2 regions of the Devosia sp. 1566 genome follow, and region 2 is predicted to be linked to the other one. Evidence: riboswitches for the same ligand, from Rfam matches in the RefSeq annotation. Region 2 holds a riboswitch; the other holds the start of a gene.
The links. Region 2 has a riboswitch for thiamine pyrophosphate ahead of thiB (thiamine ABC transporter substrate binding subunit). Riboswitches for the same ligand answer to the same signal wherever they lie in the genome.
Positions count from the first base shown of each region.

Region 1: another riboswitch for thiamine pyrophosphate. It lies ahead of ELX51_RS03930 (YkoF family thiamine/hydroxymethylpyrimidine-binding protein); the one in region 2 lies ahead of thiB (thiamine ABC transporter substrate binding subunit).

Region 1 is NZ_CP034767.1:799,763-806,860, forward strand. Features, by position in the region: gene ELX51_RS03910 (DUF6022 family protein) at 1-227, opposite strand, end outside; gene ELX51_RS03915 (TSUP family transporter) at 373-1,146, opposite strand; gene ELX51_RS03920 (NAD(P)H-binding protein) at 1,221-2,093, opposite strand; gene ELX51_RS03925 (AraC family transcriptional regulator) at 2,204-3,160, shown strand; TPP riboswitch at 3,226-3,338, shown strand; gene ELX51_RS03930 (YkoF family thiamine/hydroxymethylpyrimidine-binding protein) at 3,329-3,937, shown strand; gene ELX51_RS03935 (ABC transporter permease) at 3,952-4,749, shown strand; gene ELX51_RS03940 (ABC transporter ATP-binding protein) at 4,746-5,495, shown strand; gene ELX51_RS03945 (ABC transporter substrate-binding protein) at 5,498-6,505, shown strand; gene ELX51_RS03950 (LLM class flavin-dependent oxidoreductase) at 6,502-7,098, shown strand, end outside.
Region 2 is NZ_CP034767.1:2,709,270-2,716,367, forward strand. Features, by position in the region: gene ELX51_RS13080 (RluA family pseudouridine synthase) at 1-958, shown strand, start outside; gene rpoH (RNA polymerase sigma factor RpoH) at 1,181-2,056, shown strand; gene ELX51_RS13090 (thiamine diphosphokinase) at 2,639-3,340, opposite strand; TPP riboswitch at 3,366-3,466, shown strand; gene thiB (thiamine ABC transporter substrate binding subunit) at 3,524-4,540, shown strand; gene ELX51_RS13100 (hypothetical protein) at 4,767-6,353, shown strand; gene ELX51_RS13105 (ATP-binding cassette domain-containing protein) at 6,340-6,978, shown strand; gene ELX51_RS13110 (VOC family protein) at 7,001-7,098, opposite strand, start outside.

The DNA of each region.
Region 1 (7,098 bases), 1.9 Mb from region 2:
TAACCCGGGACATCGCTGGGAAATCGTTGAGCGAGCGCAATCCACTTTCGCACGCGCATGAAGGCGGGGACTAACTCAACGCCGGCACGTTCGGCAAGCACCACAAACTCCTGGTCGCCCGGAGCGGACAGCACCGCTTCCACACCGACCGCCTCGAGCGCGACTGCAAGCGCCACAATAGGTTCGACGTCACCCCGCGACCCATAGGTCGACAAAAGTACCCGCATCGATGCACTCCCTTTGCTTGGATACGGCAAGGGTTTTACGGCGGGGGCTTGAAGCAAGCCGCTTGTGATCTACATATCGAAGTTGGCGAGGGGTTGAGACCGATGTGTGTACCGAGGCCCAACTTAGCACGCCGAGGATCGACGTTCAGGCGGCCGCGGCAAACCCCAGTCGCCAAATGGCCGGCGCCGCCAGGGAAACACCTGATAGCAGCAGGAGCGAGAACGCCACGCGGCGCAGCGTGAGGACCGCAAATGGCGGCGGCCAGCGTTTTGCGGCATAGGTGGTGGCGGTAACCACGGGCGCCGCCAACAGCGCCCACCAACTTGCCTCATAGGGGAAGCTGCCGGTCAAGCCGACCAAGGACAGCCGGAACAAGGCGTTGACGCCAAAGATCAGCACTAAGGTGTCCCTGATGGCGGCCGCTGGCAGGGGTTGGCGATAGAAGTGATAGATCAAGGGCGGTCCGGCCGTGGAGAACATCCCGCCCAGAAAGCCGCCCAATGCACCCACCAGGACGAACGAACCCGAAGAAGACCGGTTGGGCAGCGGATGCGGCTGCAGGATCAACTGGATGCTGGCACCAACGATGACGGCGCCCAGCAGCAGGCGTAGTCCGTCCAGATTGGCGTCCGCAAGCCATTCGAGCATGAAATAACCCAGCACCACCAAAAGGAGGCTGGCGCCAATGGCGAGGCGAAACTCGCTCCAGGCCACGTTACGCCAGCCTCGGGCCAACACCTGAGTTGCATTGACCACCGTGAGGATGCTCACGATCACCGCGGCTTCGGGCAGGGGCAGCAGCCCGAGAATGCCGATACCGCCCATCATCAACAGGCCAAAGGCAAAGCCCGTCAGCGTCTGCACATAAGCGGCAGCGCCGGCAAGGACCAAGAGCATGGCGACATTCAACGGGTCCATTACCAGCCTGTAAACAGAATCAACGCCCGGGATAATAGCTGCATTCCCCGGGCTTGGCGCCGTGAGGCGGCAAATCAACGACTGACCGCTGCTCTCTGGACTTCGTTCTGCGCAACTGGGACGGCGAAGCGCCAGGCATTGTCAGCCAGATAATCGACGAGCCGCCGGCCCGGTCGCCCGGTGAGTTGGCTGAAATCGTCAGTGACCTGGCTGAAATGACCCGCGCGAGTAGCAGTAAAGATCGGCAGCATCTGTTCAACCAGAGCTGGCGCCAGTTTCATGCGCCCCGACTCGCGCTTGAACTGCGCCTCGTCGACACCCTCGTAGGTGACGGTGCGGCCGCTGATCGCCGCAAGCGCCGCTACGGCCTCGGCATAGCCCAGGCTGTCGGGGCCGGTCAGGTTGAAAGCCCGACCATCCGCAACTGCCTGGGTCAAAGCGATAGCGGCAGCTTCGGCGATGTCGCGCGCATCAATCAAGCTGGTCGTGGCATCGCCCGCGGGAAGCGCAAGCCGGCCAAGCTCCATGATGCCGGCGTGCCAGCGCCCGTGGAAATTGTCGAGGAACCAGTTTGGACGCAGGATCGCGTAGGGCGCGCCTGAGCTTTCGATCTGCCGCTCCAGTTGCCGCAGCGGAATGGCGTCATTGGCATCCACCCCCAGAGCTGATTGCAACACCAACTTAATGCCGCGCCGCGCTGCGGCCTCGACGAAGGGGCCAAGCAGTAAATGTGGTTCGGCCGAGGTCGGAACGACGAGGTAAGCCGCATCGGTGCCGGCAAGCGCCGCTTCAAAAGTCCGGGCCTGACTATAGTCCAGCAGCACTGTGTTGGCGTCACCTCCTCGCCTTGTGCCAATTTTGACGCTGTGCCCGGCGATCAGCAGCCGATTGGCCAGGTGCTGCCCAACTGTGCCGGTTCCGGCCGCAACAAGTATGGTCTTGAACATCGCGTTCTCCTTTCTAACCAGGAGAAAGATGGCGCGCCCTGAGAGGACAAGCCATGTGAGCCGATCTCCCCTTTCTTGCAGATCGTCTTGAAAAGGTGCAGGAGAGCGGCATGAATGTGCTTGATCAATGGATCCGCATGTACGCCCGCAGCCGGATGACCCTCGTCCGCAGCCGGATGGTTGAGCCTTGGGGCTTCCGGCTCGATCCGGGGGCAATGATCGCCTTTCACCTCGTCTGGCAGGGGACCGCTTGGCTTCGCCGGGCTGGCGAAGCGCCACTCCGGCTGGAAGAGGGTGATCTGGTGGTCCTGAGTGATGGAAAGGCCCACGATCTCGTGGCCAGCCCCAAGGGCGAGGCGCCCCCCGTCAGCCAGTTCGTGCAACAAGGATTTGATGTCACCAGCCAGTCTCCTGACGCGGTGATCTTTTGCGGGCGCTTCCAGGTGGATGGCACGCGCCGGCTGGGACAATCGGCGCTACCGCCCTGCATTCACCTGCCCGCCGCCGAGCTGCGCAAGGACAATGGCATTTTGCCGATCGTGCTGTTGCTGGCCGAGGAATTGGAGCACCAGGGCTTGGGCAATGAAAGCCTGGTGGAAAGTCTTGCCGACAGCCTGCTGGTTTACGTGCTGCGCCGTGCAGCCGAGCGCGCCGGGCATTCCGCCGGATGGTTGCCGGCAATGAAGGATCCCAACCTTGCCAAGGTGTTCCGGGCGATCCATGCCGATCCCGCCGCCAAATGGACTGTCGAGGGCATGGCGAAGGTGGCGGGGCTGTCGCGCGCTGCCTTTGCCAGACGATTCCATAACCGGGCGGGAGAGCCGCCATTGACCTATCTTAAAGGCTGGAGGCTGACTCTGGCCGCCAGAAAGCTTGCCAGTGGCCCTACTTCGGTAGGGTCACTGGCAAGCGAAGCCGGCTACGCCTCGGAGGCGGCTTTCACGCGGGCGTTCAAGGACTATCACGGCCTCGCGCCTCGAGCTTATCTGCAGACGCTCCAAAGTGGCGCGCGCTTGCCTGATGGACAAGCAATCCAGGAACTGCGTCAAGCATCGCAAAGCGCCTGATCCAAGATCAACTCCGCCAATACAGACATGTGCTTGCATTTGCCGGCGATGCTGCCCTATGCTGGCCCTATCCACAGGGGTGCTCCGTATGGTCGGGGCTGAGATGAGGGCGGCAAGCCTTCGGACCCTATAGCTGATCTGGGTAATACCAGCGGAGCGAGGCGGGCCATGTTCTCAGGCGCACAGATTTCCCTTTATCCAATGACCGGCGACTTTGTCGGCGTGATCATGAACGCGCTGGGTGCGCTCGATCCCTATCGTGAACGCTTGCGCATCGAGACCGATGACGTCTCGACCCTGTTGGTCGGCCCGCCCGAAGTGCTGTTTCCGGCCATGCGCGATCTGTTCAGTGCCGCCGCGCGCGACGGCACCCATTGCGTGCTTTCGGCGACAATCTCGCGCGGCTGCCCGGGTGAGCCCGATGATGCCATCTGCCAGTCCAATTTGTTCGAGGGGCAGGCTGCGCCTCTTGAGGAGCGGCGCGCCAGTGCGCTTACGGCAGTGCAGGATGCGCCCGACATCGGCGTCTTCGGGGTGGCCCAATTGTCTCTCTATGTGATGGGACAGGGCCATCACATGGACGAAATCTATGGCTGCATCGACTTTCTCAAACAGTCGGGCACCTTCGAAAAGTCCAAGCATTTCGCCACCAAGCTCAATGGCGACACCGGCGCGCTATTCGCCACCATCGAGCAGGCCTTCTGCCGGTTTGGACCGGCTGAGGGACATGTCACCATCGACCTGACCGTGTCGGCCAACAGCCCCAGCGCGCGCTGAGCGGAAGGTCCGGCATGGCGCAGTTGTTCTCCTTCGGGCGCCTTGTCGCCCGGTTTCTCAGTCAAGCAGGGCCCGCCGTGTTTTCGGTGGTGACCCTGATCCTGGCCTGGGAAGCTTATGTGCAGCTTTCGGGCATCTCGCCAACGGCGTTGCCGGCGCCATCCCGCATTGTGGTTCAGGGCTACCAGAACCGGGACGCGCTGGCCGGGCACACATTAGCGACCTTGCAGGCCACCATTTTGGGTTTCGGCTGCTCGCTCTGCGCCGCATTGCTGTTTTCGGTCGTGGTGGACTTCTTTCGCCCGGTACGGCGGGCGTTGTTTCCGGTGTTCATCATCACCCAGACCCTGCCGCTGGTCGCCATCGCGCCGCTCATCGTGCTCTGGTTCGGCTTCGGGCTGACGCCCAAGATCGTGCTGGTCGCGCTGGTCACTTTTTTCCCAATGCTGGTGGCGCTGGTGCAGGGCTATGACTCCACCGATCGCGATATCGAGGCGCTGCTGGCGTCCATGGGAGCCTCGCGCTGGCGCCGGTTCAGGATGTCGCGGCTGCCTTCGGCCTTGCCTTATTTCTTTGCCGGGCTGCGCATTTCCATCACCTATGCCGTAGTCGGCGCGATCTTTGCCGAATATGCCGGGGCGGTCCGCGGCTTGGGCATCTATATTCTCAATGCCAAGAACAATTTTCGCCCCGACCTGGTGCTGGCCGCCGTCGTCGTCAGCGCGACGCTGACCCTGCTCCTGTTTGGCGCTACCGTCTTGGTGCAGCGGCTGACGATGCCCTGGACCCGCTTGGCGCAGAGGCGCCCATGACCACGCCCAGGCTTGAACTGCGCAACTTGGGCAAGAGCTTTGGCGATTCCGAAGTTCTGGCCGACATCAACTTGAGCGTTGGAGCAGGAGAGTTCGTTTCGATCCTCGGCCCTTCCGGCGCTGGTAAATCCACCATCCTACAGCTGCTGACCGGAGCGGTGTCCACTGATGGTGGGGAAATGCTGTTTGATGGCACGCCACTCGCCCCAAAGAGCCACCCCTTTGCCTTCATGCCGCAACGCGATGCGCTGATGCCGTGGCGGCGGATCATCGACAATGCCACTCTGGGCCTTGAGGTGGCGGGCATGACGCGCAAGGCGGCCCGGGCGGCAGTCCAGCCGCTCTTTGCTGAGTTTGGTTTGGCCGGATTTGAAAACTATTACCCCGCGCAGCTTTCCGGCGGCATGCGGCAGCGTGCAGCGCTGCTGCGCACAGTGGTGCAGCATAAATCCATGCTGCTGCTTGACGAGCCTTTCGGGGCCCTGGATGCCCTGACCCGCACGCGAATGCAGCGCTGGCTGGCTGGGATGTGGACGCGCCATCGCTGGACCGTGTTGCTGATCACCCACGATGTCCGCGAAGCGGTGCTGTTGTCCGACCGGATCTACCTGTTGTCGCCGCGCCCAGCGCGGATCGTGCGCCGCGTCGACGTGCCGCTCGAGCATCCGCGACCCCCAGCAGGGTCGGCGGTCATCGCTCAAATCGAAGCCGATATCCTGCAGACCTTGTTTGAACCGGAGGAATAATCATGCCGCTTTCGCGCCTGCTGCTGATCCTTGGCCTTGCCGCCGCCCTCGCCAGCCCACCCGCACTGGCCCAGCCGGTGCCGGTGACCATGGCGCTGGACTGGACGCCCAACACCAACCATGTCGGCCTCTTTGTTGCCCAGGCCAAGGGCTTTTATGAGGAGGCGGGGGTCGCAGTTGAGATCCTGCCTTATTCCGACACTTCCGCTGGCACGCTCGTGGCCAATGGGGTGGTAGATTTCGGTATTCTTGGCTCCATCGGTCTGTTCACCCAGCGCACGGCCGGGGTTGATCTGGTCGCGACTTATGCACTGGTGCAGACCGAAACGGGGCGCCTTGTGTTCAACGGCGACCGGCAGGATATTCAAAGCCCCAAGGACCTCGACGGCAAGACCTATGCCGGCTTTGGCAGTGACTGGGAGAATGCCCTGATTGGCACGATCATCCGCGCCGATGGCGGCCGGGGGGAATTCGAGACGGTCACCTTGGGCACTTCGGCCTATGAAGCGCTGGCTAACGGCGCGGTGGATTTCACCCTCGAAGTTTATACCTGGGAGGGGGTCAAGGCCGAACGCGATGGGCGATCACAGCGCGCCTTCCGCTATGCCGATTGGGGCGTGCCCGACCAGCACACCAACTTCATCGGCACCACTGGCGCCTTTTTGGCTGAGCACCCGGACACTGCCAAGGCGTTCCTTGGCGCGAGCCAGCGCGGTTACGCCTATGCCGTCGCCCATCCCGGCGAGGCGACCGATATTCTGGTCGCAGCCAATAGCGACGCGCTGCTGGACCGGGACTTTGTGCGCGCATCGCTGCAGGCGCTGATCGATGGGCACTACCTGCGGGCCGAGAATGGGGCCGTGGGCGTCATCAATCCCGCCAAGATGGAGGCGATGGGCACGTTCCTGTTTGAAGCCGGCATCCTCAAGGACGGCGACGGCAATCCTCTGGCCGCCAAGCCTGACTTCTCCGGCTACTATACCAGCGCCTATGTGGAAGCCGCGCCGTGACACCAAGGCGGCGCATGGGGCTCAACGCGGTGATCTATGGGCTGGGGAGTCATGAAGCAGGCTGGCGCATGCCTGAAAGCAATGCGTTGGCCTCGACCGATCTGGGCTATTGGACCGACATCGCTCGTCGGGCTGAAGCGGGTGGGTTCGATGCTTTGTTTCTGGGCGATGTGCTGGCGCTGCAGCAAGGCGCTGACCGGCACCTCTCGGACGCGATGGACCCCTTCGTCATCCTTTCGGCGCTGGCGGCAGTGACCGAGCGGATCGGGCTAATCGGCACGGCCTCGACCAGCTTTGATCATCCCTTTCATCTCGCCCGCCGCTTTGCTTCCCTCGATCACCTCAGCGGTGGCCGGGCGGGCTGGAACATCGTCACCTCCTCCAACGCCCTCGAGGCCCACAATTTCGGGCTCGACGCCATGCCTGACCATGGCGAGCGCTATGCGCGGGCCGCAGATGTCACCGCGGCTGTGCTGGCACTTTGGAGTTCCTGGCAGGCCGATGCCCGGATCGCGGACAAGCAGGCGGGCCGCTATCTTGATCTCGCAAAGGTTCGGACGGTAGATCATCACGGTCAGTTCGTGCGAACCCGC
Region 2 (7,098 bases):
CGGCCGGCTCGATGCCGTTCTGGCCAAGGCACACCCGGCGCTCAGCCGCAGCCGCCTCAAGGACCTGATCCTGGGCGGGGCCGTTTCCCTTAACGGCCAGCCGATCAGCGAGCCCAAATATCGCGTAACGGCCGGCGAAACAATCACCCTCCTCGCCCCGCCGCCCGAAGATCCCGAGCCCAAGCCCGAAAACATCCCCCTCGATATCCTCTATGAGGATGATCAGCTGATCGTGGTCAACAAGCCCGTCGGCATGGTGGTCCACCCCGCTCCCGGCAGCCCCTCGGGCACCCTGGTCAACGCGCTGATCTACCATTGCGGCGCGAGCCTGCAGGGCATTGGTGGCGTGCGCCGGCCCGGCATCGTTCATCGCCTCGATCGCGACACCTCAGGGGTCATGGTCGCGGCCAAGACCGATCTGGCCCACCAGCATCTGTCCGCGCAATTTGCCGATCATGGTCGCACCGGTCCCCTCCATCGCGCCTATCTCGCCTATGTCTGGGGCTCCACCGAAACCGCCAAGGGCACGGTTGAAGCGCCCCTCGGGCGCGACGCCAATAATCGGCTCAAGCAGGCGGTGCGCAAGGACGGCCGCGAAGCCATCACGCATTACATGGTCGAGCAGCGCTTTGGCGGCGATGGCTGGGACATCACCCGCATCCAATGTCAGCTCGAAACCGGCCGCACCCACCAGATCCGCGTCCACATGGCTCATATCGGCCACCCCCTTGTTTCCGACACCGTTTATGCCTCGGGCTACGCCACCAAGATCAACCGCCTGCCTCCCGAGGTCGCCGCACCCATTGTTGCGCTTGGCCGGCAGGCCCTCCATGCCGCCGAGCTCGGCTTTGAGCATCCCGTGACCGGAGAGGAAATGTTCTTTGAAGCCCCGCTCCCGCCCGACCTTGTGGCGCTCGAGGAAGCGCTCGAGCCCTATGACAAGGCCTTCGCCCGCTAGGATTTGCGGGGGCCGGTAACCGAGAAGTGCGGGCGGGCCCTCCCCTAATGCCCGCACCACGGGCAACCCTTGCGCTGCCTGCACCGTTCGTCTGCATTCGGCGGCCTTACAATAGCGGCAATACGCCATATATTATGACCTGACTTCTTCCGCCGGGCCGCCAGGACGGCCGAAGATCGATCCGCCCGCCTGTGCGGGGGAATAAGTAAAAGGGGTGCATAAATGGCCCAGACCAATCTGCCTGTCCTTTCTGCCGAAGGAGGCTTGAGCCGCTATCTTCAGGAAATTCGCAAGTTCCCCATGCTGGAACCCGATGAAGAATTCATGCTGGCCAAGCGCTACAAGGAGCACGCCGATCCCGCCGCTGCTCAACGGCTTATTACGTCCCACCTGCGCCTGGTTGCCAAGATCGCCATGGGCTATCGCGGCTATGGCCTGCCCATTGCCGAGGTGATCTCGGAAGGCAATGTCGGGCTCATGCATGCGGTCAAGCGCTTCGAGCCTGACAAGGGCTTCCGCCTTGCGACCTATGCGATGTGGTGGATTCGTGCTGCGATCCAGGAATATGTCCTGCGTTCCTGGTCGCTGGTGAAAATCGGCACCACCGCTGCCCAGAAGCGGCTGTTCTTCAACCTGCGCAAGGTGAAGGGTCAGATCGCCGCGCTCGACGATGGCTCGCTCCATCCCGACCAGATCAAGCAGATCGCGACCACCCTCAACGTCACCGAGGATGACGTCGTCTCGATGAATGCGCGCTTGTCGGGCGATGCTTCGCTCAATTCGCCGATGCGCGCCGATGAAGGCTCCTCCGAATGGCAGGACTGGCTCGTCGACGACACGCCCAGCCAGGAAACTGCCCTTGGTGAAAGCGAGGAATATTCCGAACGCATGGGTCTGTTGACCAATGCCATGGATGTTCTCAACGATCGTGAGCGCGCCATCTTCCAGGCTCGCCGCCTGCAGGAAGATCCGCTGACGCTCGAAGAGCTGGCCCAACAATACGATGTCAGCCGCGAGCGCATCCGCCAGATCGAAGTGCGCGCCTTCGAAAAAGTGCAAGACGCCGTTCGCGAAGCTGCCCGCTCCAACGCCGCATAAGGCTGGACCGCCGCAAGCAACCAATGCAGCCCTCGGTTTCCCCCGAGGGCTTTTTTACGCCTGCGAGCCCGCCGCCGATGCCAACCTGGCCTTGAGCCCGGGGCCCATCGAGCCTCCGGCATACTCATGCCCCCCAAAAGCCCTTACCCCCCGGAAGTGCGGAATGAGCGGGAATGTGCCGGAGCCCTCATGGTGAGGTGCGCAGCGTAGCGCAGCCTCGAACCACGAGGGCGGCCATCACCACCCCACAAACTTATCCCCGCCCCCGAAAACCTCAGGCACAATCCCCCTTGTTCCCGGGCAAGCTGCGCGGTCGCGACGAACGGTCGGTGCGGGGATATCGGATGGGTTTGGGGTCGCCCAAGCTCCTTCGGGACGAGGATGATCCGGGACCGATTTCATCCCCCGGTCCATGAAGCCCCAGGGCTTCTGGCGTTTGGCACGGGTCTAGCCACGGACGGTCCTCACCGAAGAGTCTCCGATAGAGCATGGGGCGAAGCTTGCTTCACCTTCTACCCTTTTGCCGGACGACCGGCACCGAGGCGACCTTCGCCCCATGTCGCAGCACCAACCGCAGGGTCATCAGACCCGGGCGGAATTTTGGCACGCCTGGACGAGATCCCAGAGCCGGGCCTTGGGCAGGATCAGCAGCCACGGCACCCGCTCAGCCGGCACGATCTCGATCCGACCCCCAAGGCCCGCATTGGAGGTGCCGATCAGCCCGCCCGGCGCCAGCTGCAGGCCATCCATCGGATAGAGCAGCCCCTGCGAGCGCTCGAACCCGATCGGCACCAGCGGATGGATCGACACCCGCTCCCCGGCCGCCGCCTCAAAGGTAATCGGCCCCACCACTGCCAGCGCCACATCGATCTCGTCCACCAGCAGCAAGTGCCGCTCGGGGGCATATTGCAGCACCGCGCTCAGTGCCGCGAGCGTATGGTCGAGCCGCTTGCCCGTCATGCCCAGCGCCAGCGTCACCGGCGCCTGCGTCGAGCGCAGTGCCTTCTGGAAATCGGTGGTCACCTGCTCGGGCAGGTGCAACACGCGGGTGCGCCGCTCCCAGCCGGCGCGATCCTGCAGGGAATCGAGATCCCCGATGATCGCCGCTGGCACCAGCCCTGCCGCCCCGATCGCATCCGCCCCGCCATCGGCCCCGATCAGCGTCACCCCCGCTGCCGCGAGGTCACGCAGGGTTTGGCTCTCCACCGCCCCGCCGCCCACAATGGCGATCGGTCCGGCAAAGCGCAGGGGCGCGTCGGCAGCTGGGCTGAAATTCTCTTGCACTTGGGGGGCGCTCTTATAAGATCACGGCGTCTCGCTGGGGTGTTCCGGGTCAAGCCGGAGCTGAGAATTACCCATTGAACCTGAACCAGGTCATGCTGGCGGAGGAAGTTCGAGATGGCAAGGGCATCTCGTGCCCGCCATTGACACCCATCCCTTCACTCATGGCCGCACACCAATGAAGGGATGACCATCTTGGTCCACACCACTCACCTGGCGCTTGCGGTCCTTTTCGGACTGGCCGCCTCGCCCGCCTTGGCCCAAACCGCACCCGCGCTCACCATCTATACCTATGATGGCTTTGCCGCCGAATGGGGCCCCGGCCCCCAGCTCGCCGAAGGCTTTGAAGCCCAATGCGGCGGCTGCACTGTCGAATTCATCGCCGCCGATTCCTCCATCGGCGCCCTGCGCCGCGTCCAGCTCGAAGGGGCTACCACCCCGGCCGATCTGGTGGTAGGCCTCGATGTCGCCACTGCCGGGGAAGCCCGCGCCACCGGCCTCTTTGCCGATCACACCCTGGAGCTGGCCAATCTCGCCCTCCCCGAGCCCTGGACCGATCCGCAATTCGTGCCGGTCGACTACGCCCATTTCGCCTTTGTCTACGATACCGACCGCACCGCCACCCCGCCCGCCTCCTTCGAGGAGTTGATCGCGCTTCCCGACGACTTCAAGATCGTCATCCAGGACCCGCGCTCGGCCACGCCGGGCCTTGGACTCGTGCTCTGGATCAAGGCCGCCTATGGCGACCGTGCCCCCGAAATCTGGGCCGGCCTCAAGCCCCATATCCTCGCCGTCACCCGCGACTGGTCGGAAAGCTATAATCTCTTCCTGACCGGGGAAGCCGATATGGCGCTCTCCTACACCACCTCGCCCGCCTACCACATCGTCGATGAAGACGATCACACCATCAAGGCGGCGCTGTTTGATGAGGGCCATATCGTGCAGGTCGAGGTCGCCGGCATGCTCGCCTCCACCGACCAGCCCGAGCTCGCCCGTCAGTTCCTGGCCTACCTCGCCTCCCCCGCCGCCCAGGCGATCATCCCCACCACCAACTGGATGTTCCCCGTGGTCGATCTCGGTGCCGACCTCAACCCGGCCTTCGGCACCCTCCCGCAACCCGCCAAGACTTTGACGATCAGCGACACCGACCTCGAAGCCAACCGCGCCGCCTGGATCGACGAAATGCTCGCCGCCATCCAGTAGGAATCAGGACAGCCACAAGCTTCGAACCCCTCAGTGTGCCTCCCCTCCCCCTTGAGCGGAGGCACACTGAGGGGGGCGATCAAGGGAACACAGTCCCTGATAGCCACACCACGACTCTCCGCCATCCCAGCTCCATCAGCCGACGTCCCCTCCCCCTTAAGGGGAGGGACAGGGTGGGGGTTCAGGCCCATCAACCCGCTCCAAGGCTAGCGCCAACCACCGGACCATGACCCTCCCACCCCGCCCCTTGCGCATCGCCACCGCTTGCCTCCTCGCGCTTGCCATTGCCGGGCTGATTGCTCTCGTCCTCTGGTCCATTCTCGCCGCCGCCACCGATGCCGCCGCCACCAGCCGCATCGATATTCCCCACCTCCTGCGCATGACCTCGATCCAGGCCGGGCTCACCACCGTCCTGTCGCTCCTGGTCGGCACCGCCGTCGCCTGGTCGCTCAATCGTCTGCGCTTCCCCGGACGCGATCTCCTCGTCGCCTTCTTTGCCTCCGCCATCGTCACCCCCGGCATGGTCGTGGCCTTCGGGCTCCTCGCCATCTGGGGCCGCAATGGCTGGATCAATCGCGGCGCGGAAGCCGTGCTGGGCTTCCCCTTGGGCAATCCTGCCTACGGGCTCGGGGGCATTCTCTTTGCCCATGTCATTCTCGATGGCGCCTTCGCCGCCCGCATCATCCTCGCCCGCCTCGACGCCATTCCCGCCGCCCGCCTCAAAACCGGCCAGTCCCTGGCCCTCTCTGCCTGGCAACGCTTCACCCTTATCGACTGGCCTGCCCTGCGCGGCACCCTGCCAGGGCTCGGCGCCATCATATTTCTCCTCGCCTTCACCAGCTTCCCTATAGTGCTGCTGCTGGGCGGTGGCCCCGCCAACCAGACGCTGGAGGTCGCCATTTACGCCGCTGTCCGCCAGGATTTCGATCTCGCCGGCGCCGTGCGCCTCGCGCTGACGCAAATCGCTGTTTGCTCGGCCGTGATCCTCGCCGCCTCGGCCCTTGCGCCCGTACCCACCGCCTTTGGTTCTTCCCCCGCTACCACCTGGCACGACGGCTCCGCCAGCCGCCTGCTGCAATGGCTGGTGCTCGCCACCGCCACCCTCTGCTTCGGCCTGCCCCTGCTCTCCGTGCTGATGGATGGCCTCGGCGCCGGTCTCGGCAGCCTCCTGGCCCAGCCGAGCTTCTGGTGGTCGCTCCTCACCAGCCTCCTTATCGGCAGCGCCTCCGCACTCCTCACGCTGCTTTTGGCGCTTGCCCTGGCCCTTGGCCGCGGCGCCACCGGCAGCCCGCCGCTGCGCACGCTCCTGGGCATCCCGGCCTATGCTTATCTCGCCGTGCCCGCCGTAGTGCTGTCGCTGGGATTCTTCCTGCTCGTTCGCGACCTCGGCCTTGCGCCGGCCGCCGCCGCGCCCGCTGTCGTCATCCTTGCCAATAGCCTCCTCGCCCTGCCCTTTGCCATGGCTACGCTTGCGCCGCCGCTCGAAGCCATCGCGAAAACCAGGGGCAAGCTCATCCGCTCGCTCGGGCTGGGCGGCTGGCGGCAGTTCTTCCTCGTGGAACTGCCCCTGATCGGCAAGGATCTGGGCGTCATGCTCGCCCTCGCCTTTTGCTTTTCGCTGGGGGATCTGGGCGTCATCGCCCTATTTGGCACCCAGGATTTCCAAACCTTGCCGCTGCTGATGTTCCGCTCGCTCGGCGCCTATCGCAACAATGATGCAGGGGCCATTGCCGCCATTCTCCTCATCGGCACCATCATTGCCTTTGTTGGCCTGCCTCGCCTTGCCGAAAGGATCGCCCGTGCTGCGCGTTGACGAGCTTTGTTTTGCTTATCCCAACACGGCCGAGCCCTATGGTTTTTCCCTCGCCGCTGCGCCCGGCGAGATCACCGCCGTGTCGGGCGCCAGCGGTTCGGGCAAGTCCACCCTGCTTGATCTCCTCGCTGGCTTTCTCACGCCGACCTCGGGCAGCATCGTGCTCGATGGCCAGCAACTCGTGCCCCTGCCACCCGAGCAGCGCCCGGTATCGCTTCTGTTGCAAAGCGAAAGCCTCTTCGAGCACTTGAGCGCCGGCCGCAACATCGCCCTCGGCTTGCCCGCCCGTATCCCCAAGGCAAGCGTTCACCAGCAAGTGGAAGCCGCTCTCGCCGAAGTTGGTTTGTCTGGCATTGGCGCCCAGCCCGCCGCGACCCTATCGGGCGGGCAAAAGCAGCGCGTCGCTCTCGCCCGCACCCTGCTACGCGCCCGTCCGGTTTTGCTGCTCGACGAGCCCTTTTCGGCGCTCGACGATCAAACCCGCGCCGTGATCCGCGATCTCGTCAGGACGCTGACGGTCCGGCATGGCTGGCACACCATCCTCGTCAGCCACCACAATGATGATATCCTCGCCCTCGCCAGCCGGCGCTATCATCTGGCGGATCGGAAACTGGTGGCGGACTAAGCTGCCACCGCGAGCAGGCGCTTTATTCGCCCGCAGGCAGCAATTGCGGGTTCCAGACCACTTCCCAGAGGTGCCCCTCGGGGTCGCGGAAATACCCAGCATACCCGCCCCAGAACGTGT